DNA from 2 places in the Enterocloster lavalensis genome. Region 2 is predicted to be linked to the other one. Evidence: riboswitches for the same ligand, from Rfam matches in the RefSeq annotation. Region 2 holds a riboswitch; the other holds the start of a gene.
What was found. Region 2 has a riboswitch for FMN ahead of ACK2JC_RS01735 (ECF transporter S component). Riboswitches for the same ligand answer to the same signal wherever they lie in the genome.

Region 1 (3,409 bases), 1.4 Mb from region 2:
AGACCTGCGCCGGCCCCAATCACCACCGCCTGCGCCTCTTGCAGCTTTTCCCGGATCAGCTCCACCTTCCCGTTCATTTAACTCCTCCCCTGGCCGCCCCTCGCGGGCAGATTTCCACGCAGTTTCCGCAGTGCAGACAGTGCTCTGCCTGGATTTTAAAGGGCGTCCGGCTGCTGTCGATGCAGTTCTGGGGACATTGGGACAGACAGAGGCCGCAGCCATCGCAGTCCGCTGTGATGTGATAGCCCTCCTGCTGCTGTCCCTGCACATCCCCCTCCCCCAAACGGAAGCTTCGGCGGATAATGGGCTTGGCGGATAAGTCGAAATACTCTCCCCGGCCCTCGTACAGCCGGAACACCTCCAGCGCCCGGCGGCTCTCGCAGGTGGGGTAAATCTCCGCCATATAGGGATTTTCCTCAAAGACCTGATCCAGCAGGCAGCCTCCCATATTCGCCACCCGGCCGCGGACGGACACCGCTTTTTTCTCCATAGAACCCTCGCCGCCGGTCATGCCGCTAATCGCCACATAGCGCTGTTTCATCAGCTGCCGGTAAAACTCTTTCCCTTTGGCCGTGATAAAATACAGGCTGTTCTCATCCACAAGCATAATATCGATCACCCGGGTCACAGGCAGCCCATCCTCGTCCACGGTGGCGAACACGGTGGAATGAATCTCCTCTTTTAAAATCCTCAGATAATCTCTGGTCTCCATAACGCTTCATCCTTTCCTGAATCCATATCCCTTATCCCATTTTAGCGCCGCCGCTCTTTCCCGTAAATTACGCACTGAAAAGTGGCATAGTATCAAAAGTATACTGTTAAGCTTGCCAGCCGTCCCGTAGTGGTATATAATAGTCTTAAACAGTTATTTAGATACCAAGGAGGTGTTGGACCGATGGAAACGAATACCAGGAAAATGCCGGACTGCCCCGTGGAAATCACCCTGCAGCTGATCGGCGACAAGTGGAAGGTGCTGATCATCCGGGACCTGCTGACCGGCACCAAGCGCTTTAATGAACTCATGCGCTCGGTCACCGGGATCACCCAAAAGGTCCTGACCAGCCACCTGCGGGCCATGGAGGCCGCCGGGCTGGTCAACCGAACAGTCTATGCCGAGGTACCGCCCCGGGTGGAATACACCCTGACGGAGACCGGCTACAGCTTAAAGCCCATTTTGGACAGCATGGTGGCCTGGGGCGACGGCTACAAAAAGAAAATCAACTGACCTCAGTCCGACCAGCCCTTTAACAGCCGTCTCAACCGCTTGTAGACAAGAAACGCAATGACGGAGACACTGGCGTATTTAAACAGGTTGAAGGGCAGCATGGAGAACAGCATCATGGAAAACAGGTCCGTCACCCACGGGGAGGTGGCCCTTGCCATGGCCACGATGCTGTCCATGCTCATTCCGTACAGCCGGGCATAGACCGGAAAGATCAGGAACAGGTTGTAAAGCAGGGCCGAGGCGGCCGCGCAGGCTGTGGCCGCGGCCAGGGAGAGGGCCGCTCCCCTGCGGGTGTGCCACCTGCGGTACAAAAGCACGGCGGGCAGCATGTAGCTGACGCTGCCGATCATATTCGCCAGCTCCCCAACGCCCATGGTGACGGTGCCTTTCAGCAGAAAGCTCAGGCCGATCTTCACCGCGATGATCCGCATTCCAGCCAGCGGCCCCATGATAAATCCCCCCAGAATCACCGGCAGGTCGGAAAAGTCCATTTTCACAAATCCCGGCGCCAGCGGCACCGGAAATTCCATTGCCATCAGCACCGCGCTGACGGCTCCCATAAACGCGCTCAAAACCAGGGGCCTGACTGCGATGCCTCCGGCCCTGCTCTTTGCTGCTGTTTTCTCTGCAAGCGCTTCCCGCGCTGCAGCTTGGCATGTTTGTTTCATCTTGACGCCTCCTTCATGTTTGACCCCCCGGCCCATTGCATACGACAAAAAGACCCGGGATCTCATCTCCCGGGCCGGAATGCCGCCAAATACGCCGCCTGCGCTTGCGGCCTGACATCCAGACACAACGCTGCGGCATCGATTGCCGTTTTTCCTCTTTTCCCATCCGGACTATACCGTCGGTTCCGGAATCTCACCGGATCAACCGCAGCCATTGGCCGCCGCTCGTGGACTGTCACCACCGGTCAGGAATTTCACCTGCCCCAAAGAGATTGTGTTTATGTAATTTCAGATCAGAATTCATAGGGCGGATTGCCGGAGAAATCAGCGATCACGCCGTGGGGATCTTCCAGATAAAACACCTGGAAAATCGGATTGTCCGCCCTGGCGTACTGCCCCTTTACAATCGGGTTGGCCATGCAGGCTTCCTTCACCTTCATGTTGTTCTCAAACACCGCTTTGCCGTGCAGGCGCAGCCAGGCGAAACCGGCGTCGGACACGCTCACCTCCACCTGCGGGTTGGCCTGCATATCCTGATAAACGTCCTTTTGGCTGTTGGTACAGAACCAGAGCTTCCCGTCCTTCTCAAAGCAGAACATAAACGGGCGGCACTTTGCCTTCCCATCCCTGCCCACGGTAGCCAGATACTGCACCGGATTTGCCTGCAAAAATTCTATCACTTTTTTCATAAAGTTTCAATCCTTTCCCTCAAATCAATTTTTATTCAAACCTTTTACCGTCAGGAACGGCCGTTTCCTATGACTGTATTATAGATCGGTACAGCCTTTGAGGGAAGAACGCACTTTCAAGTGGGATAGGTTCCTTTTAGATACTTAATATCTTTTTAATACTATTAAATACCGCACCCCTAAGCGTCGGGGCCGTTAGGCGGCCAACGCCAGCAGGCTGCGGCGGTGGCCCCTTACATTTGACAAAAAGTACGCCTCGTACCGGGTCGGATAACCTTTTTCTACCAGATTCCAACCCGCTGTTCCGGCGCGAGATACATTTTGTCCCCCTCCCTGAGCTGAGGATAGGCCAGATAAAATGCGTCGGTGTTGCGCAGAACCGCGTTGACCCGGACTTTTGCCGGGGAGTGCACATCCGTGTTCAGCCGCCGGATCATGGCCTCGCCCGTATATTTGGAGGCCCAGATGGTGGCAAACCGGGTGAACAGCGCCCGCAGTCCGTCCGTGTCGTCCCCCACAATGGAGGTGACGCAGGAAAGGCTTCCCAAATCCGCGATGTTCTCCCCCAGCGTCTGCTCACCGTTTACAAAACGGCCCTCAAATCCCTCCTGTCCGTCGTAATAGTCCGCCACCTTCCCGGCCAGGACCCGGAAATTCTCCAGGTCCTCTTTGGTCCACCACATCTTGTAATTTCCCTTCTCGTCGTACATGGCCCCGGAGGAATCGAATGCGTGGCTGATCTCGTGGGCGATCACCATGCCGATCCCGCCCATGTCGGTGGCCAGATCTGCCTCGGGACTGTAAAACGGCTCCTGCAGGATTCCCGC
Region 2 (3,409 bases):
GCTAATAAAAAGTACCAAGCCAGAGGGAGACAATTTGAGAAACATATACGATGGTATAATTGGACTTGCCACAGGCGATGCCCTGGGGGTCCCGGTTGAGTTTATGTCCCGCGAATGTATAGCAAGGAATCCGGTTAAATCGATGCGGGAATACGGGACACATCATCAGCCTATGGGGGTATGGTCTGATGATACAAGCTTAACACTAGCGCTGTTAGATAGCATGGTTCAATGTAAAGCAATTAATTATACAGATATCATGGACAAATTCTCGGCATGGTTATTGTATGGAGAATACACTGCCTTAGGAGAGGTCTTTGACGTTGGAAATGCCACCAGCAAAGCCATAATGAATTATGGGCGCGGAATTGCCCCATTGGAATGTGGTGGTAAATCAGAATATGAAAACGGAAATGGCTCGCTCATGCGAATTCTTCCAATCGCCTATTATCTATACAACCATCAGGAACTCAGCATTGATGTCCAAATGGAGTTAATACACAATCTATCGTCTCTGACCCACGGACATAGCAGGAGCCAGGTTGGTTGTGGGATTTATGTGATGGTTGCAATCAGTTTAATTGGCGGGACTGATCCGATAGCGGAGTGTGTTCGAAATGGAATACAGACTGCCTTTGATTATTATGACAGAATCGGTGAAATAGAAATAAGGAGTTATAATCGGCTTAAGAGGCTGGATGAATTCAAACGGTTGCCGGAGGAACAAATCCAAAGCAGCGGATATGTGGTTCACACTCTGGAGGCTGCATTGTGGTGTCTGTTAAATTCGTCGTCCTATCAGGAATGCGTACTAAAAGCAGTTAATTTGGGAGACGATACGGATACGGTTGGAGCTGTGGCCGGAGGTTTGGCGTCAAGTTTTTACGGAGCCGACCAAATACCGGAAGAATGGATCAATGTAATTGCAGGCAGAGAATATATAAAAGAATTATGCTCAAACACACTTGCATAAATAACCCAAAAGCGTTATAATAACCACAACTGAATAAGATTATGTCTTCAGGGCAGGGTGAAATTCCCGATTGGCGGTACAGTCCGCGAGCGCGCGAGCGTTGACCCGGTGAAACTCCGGGACCAACAGTATAGTCTGGATGAAAGAAGATGTGTCAGCATAGACGGGGCGGCTGCATTTTGCAGCGGCCAAATGATGCACCGGATATTATTTGACACCTGAAAGGCATATTGCTTTTCAGGTGTTTTTCTGTCAGCCAGGCGGTTTCAACCGTCTGACCGGCGGTACCGGACCGGCGGAATCCGGCAAATAATTCATTCGGAGGTAGAAACTATGAACAGCAACGCAAACGTAACTGCAAACACAAAGTCCGGCACGGACGCCAGGACAAAACGGATCACAACGGTGGGAATGCTCTGTGCCATCGCCTTTCTCATGGTGCTGTTTTTCCGCATCCCGGTAGTTCTGTTTCTGAGCTATGAACCCAAGGACGTGATGATTACGATCGGCGGCTTTATGTTCGGCCCCTGGACGGCCATGGTGATCTCCGTGATCGTCTCCTTTATCGAGATGGCTACCATCAGCAGCACCGGAATCATCGGCTGTGTGATGAATATTCTGGCCAGCTGCTGCTTCGCCTGCCCGGCCGCCTATCTCTACAAACGCGACCACACGTTAAAAGGCGCGGCCATCGGCCTTGTGTCGGGAATCGTGCTGGCAACAATCGCCATGCTTCTATGGAATTACTTACTCACCCCTATCTACATGGGATATCCCAGAGATGCGGTGGAAGCGCTGCTGGTGCCGGTATTTCTTCCCTTCAACCTGTTTAAGGGCGGCCTGAACACGGCCTTCGTCCTTTTACTTTACAAGCCCATTGTAACAGCTCTGCGCAAGGCGGGCCTCGTTCCGCCGTCGGTGCACAACGTCAAGCAGCACAACATGGGAGTGCTGTTGGTGGTGGGACTGATTTTTGTGACCTGCGTTTTAATGTTCGTGACACTGAAAGGATGATACAGGCGGGGGAAGGTACAGAACGAAAAATTCATTTTTTCCTCAAAAGTAATTGACAAATCCCCCATATTCCCTTATAATAACCTTCGTCGCCTGTGATAACAGGCGCGAAATGCAGAAGTGGCGGAATTGGCAGACGCGCACGGTTCAGGTCCGTGTGGTAGTAATACCTTGTGGGTTCGACTCCCATCTTCTGCAGGCGCAGAAAAGGCGGAAAGTTCATCAGAGCTTTCCGCCTTTTATAATCCGTAAAACTGTTGCAAATGCAACAGACATTTCCTGGAAGCCCAGGTAAAATAAGGATAGTAAAAAAAGGAAAAATAGTGTATACTGTAGGTTGTGGCTGCATTTGCAGCGATCCAGAGTGTTAAAAAACAGAGAGGCAGGAGAAGGCTATGCTTACATTAGAGAATCTTACCTTCGACGTCAATGACGACGAGGGAGGAAAAGGGATTATAAAGGATTTGAACCTGACCATCGGAGACGGAAAATTTGTGGTGATCACAGGCCCCAACGGAGGCGGAAAGTCCACCACGGCCAAGCTGATCATGGGCATCGAGAAGCCCACCAGCGGAAGGATTCTGTTCGACGGCCAGGATATCACAGATATGAATATTACCGACCGGGCGAATCTTGGAATCAGTTTTGCGTTCCAGCAGCCCGTGCGTTTTAAGGGCGTACAGGTCCTGGATCTGATCCGTCTGGCGGCGAAGAAAAAGCTGTCCGTAACCGACGCCTGTCAATACCTGTCCGAGGTGGGGCTTTGCGCCAAGGATTACATCAACCGCGAGGTGAACGCCAGCCTGTCCGGCGGCGAACTGAAGCGCATCGAGATCGCTTCGGTGCTGGCCCGGGCTTCCAAGCTCTCAGTTTTTGACGAGCCGGAAGCGGGAATCGACCTCTGGAGCTTTCAGAATCTGATCCAGGTGTTCGAGCGTATGCGCAAAAATACAAACGGGTCCATCCTGATCATTTCCCATCAGGAGCGGATTTTAAATATAGCGGACGAAATCGTGGTGATCGCGGACGGAAAGATTGTCAACCACGGTTCCAGGGACGAGATTATGCCCCAGATTATGGGCACCGCCTCCGCGGTGGATGCCTGCAGCAAGTTTTACAATCAGGATTAAATCGCCGTACGGAAAAGGAGATGAATCGAAAATGGATGAAATTCAAGAGAGAATATTGATGGAAGTTGCGGACCTGCACGGGGTTCCGGAGGGCGCTTACAATATCCGCGCCAACGGCAAGCTGGCCAGCCGCAGCACCACCGCAAATATTGATATCACCACCAAGGAGGATGTGAGCGGAATCGACATCCGCATAAAGCCCGGCACAAAGCATGAGAGCGTGCACATTCCGGTAGTGGTCAGCGAGAGCGGGCTGAAGGATATGGTTTACAACGATTTTTACATCGGCGAG

Region 1: it holds a riboswitch for FMN, as region 2 does, so the genes downstream of both, ACK2JC_RS24680 (ECF transporter S component) here and ACK2JC_RS01735 (ECF transporter S component) in region 2, are expected to answer to the same signal.

Annotation. Positions count from the first base shown of each region.
Region 1 is NZ_CP176637.1:5,492,037-5,495,445, reverse strand. Features, by position in the region: gene ACK2JC_RS24695 (Sir2 silent information regulator family NAD-dependent deacetylase) at 1-77, opposite strand, end outside; gene ACK2JC_RS24690 (4Fe-4S binding protein) at 74-712, opposite strand; gene ACK2JC_RS24685 (helix-turn-helix domain-containing protein) at 896-1,225, shown strand; gene ACK2JC_RS24680 (ECF transporter S component) at 1,228-1,893, opposite strand; FMN riboswitch at 2,044-2,168, opposite strand; gene ACK2JC_RS24675 (pyridoxamine 5'-phosphate oxidase family protein) at 2,187-2,582, opposite strand; gene ACK2JC_RS24670 (M13 family metallopeptidase) at 2,864-3,409, opposite strand, start outside.
Region 2 is NZ_CP176637.1:416,027-419,435, reverse strand. Features, by position in the region: gene ACK2JC_RS01740 (ADP-ribosylglycohydrolase family protein) at 35-973, shown strand; FMN riboswitch at 1,013-1,128, shown strand; gene ACK2JC_RS01735 (ECF transporter S component) at 1,307-1,987, shown strand; tRNA gene ACK2JC_RS01730 (tRNA-Leu) at 2,102-2,185, shown strand; gene ACK2JC_RS01725 (ABC transporter ATP-binding protein) at 2,383-3,117, shown strand; gene ACK2JC_RS01720 (SufB/SufD family protein) at 3,149-3,409, shown strand, end outside.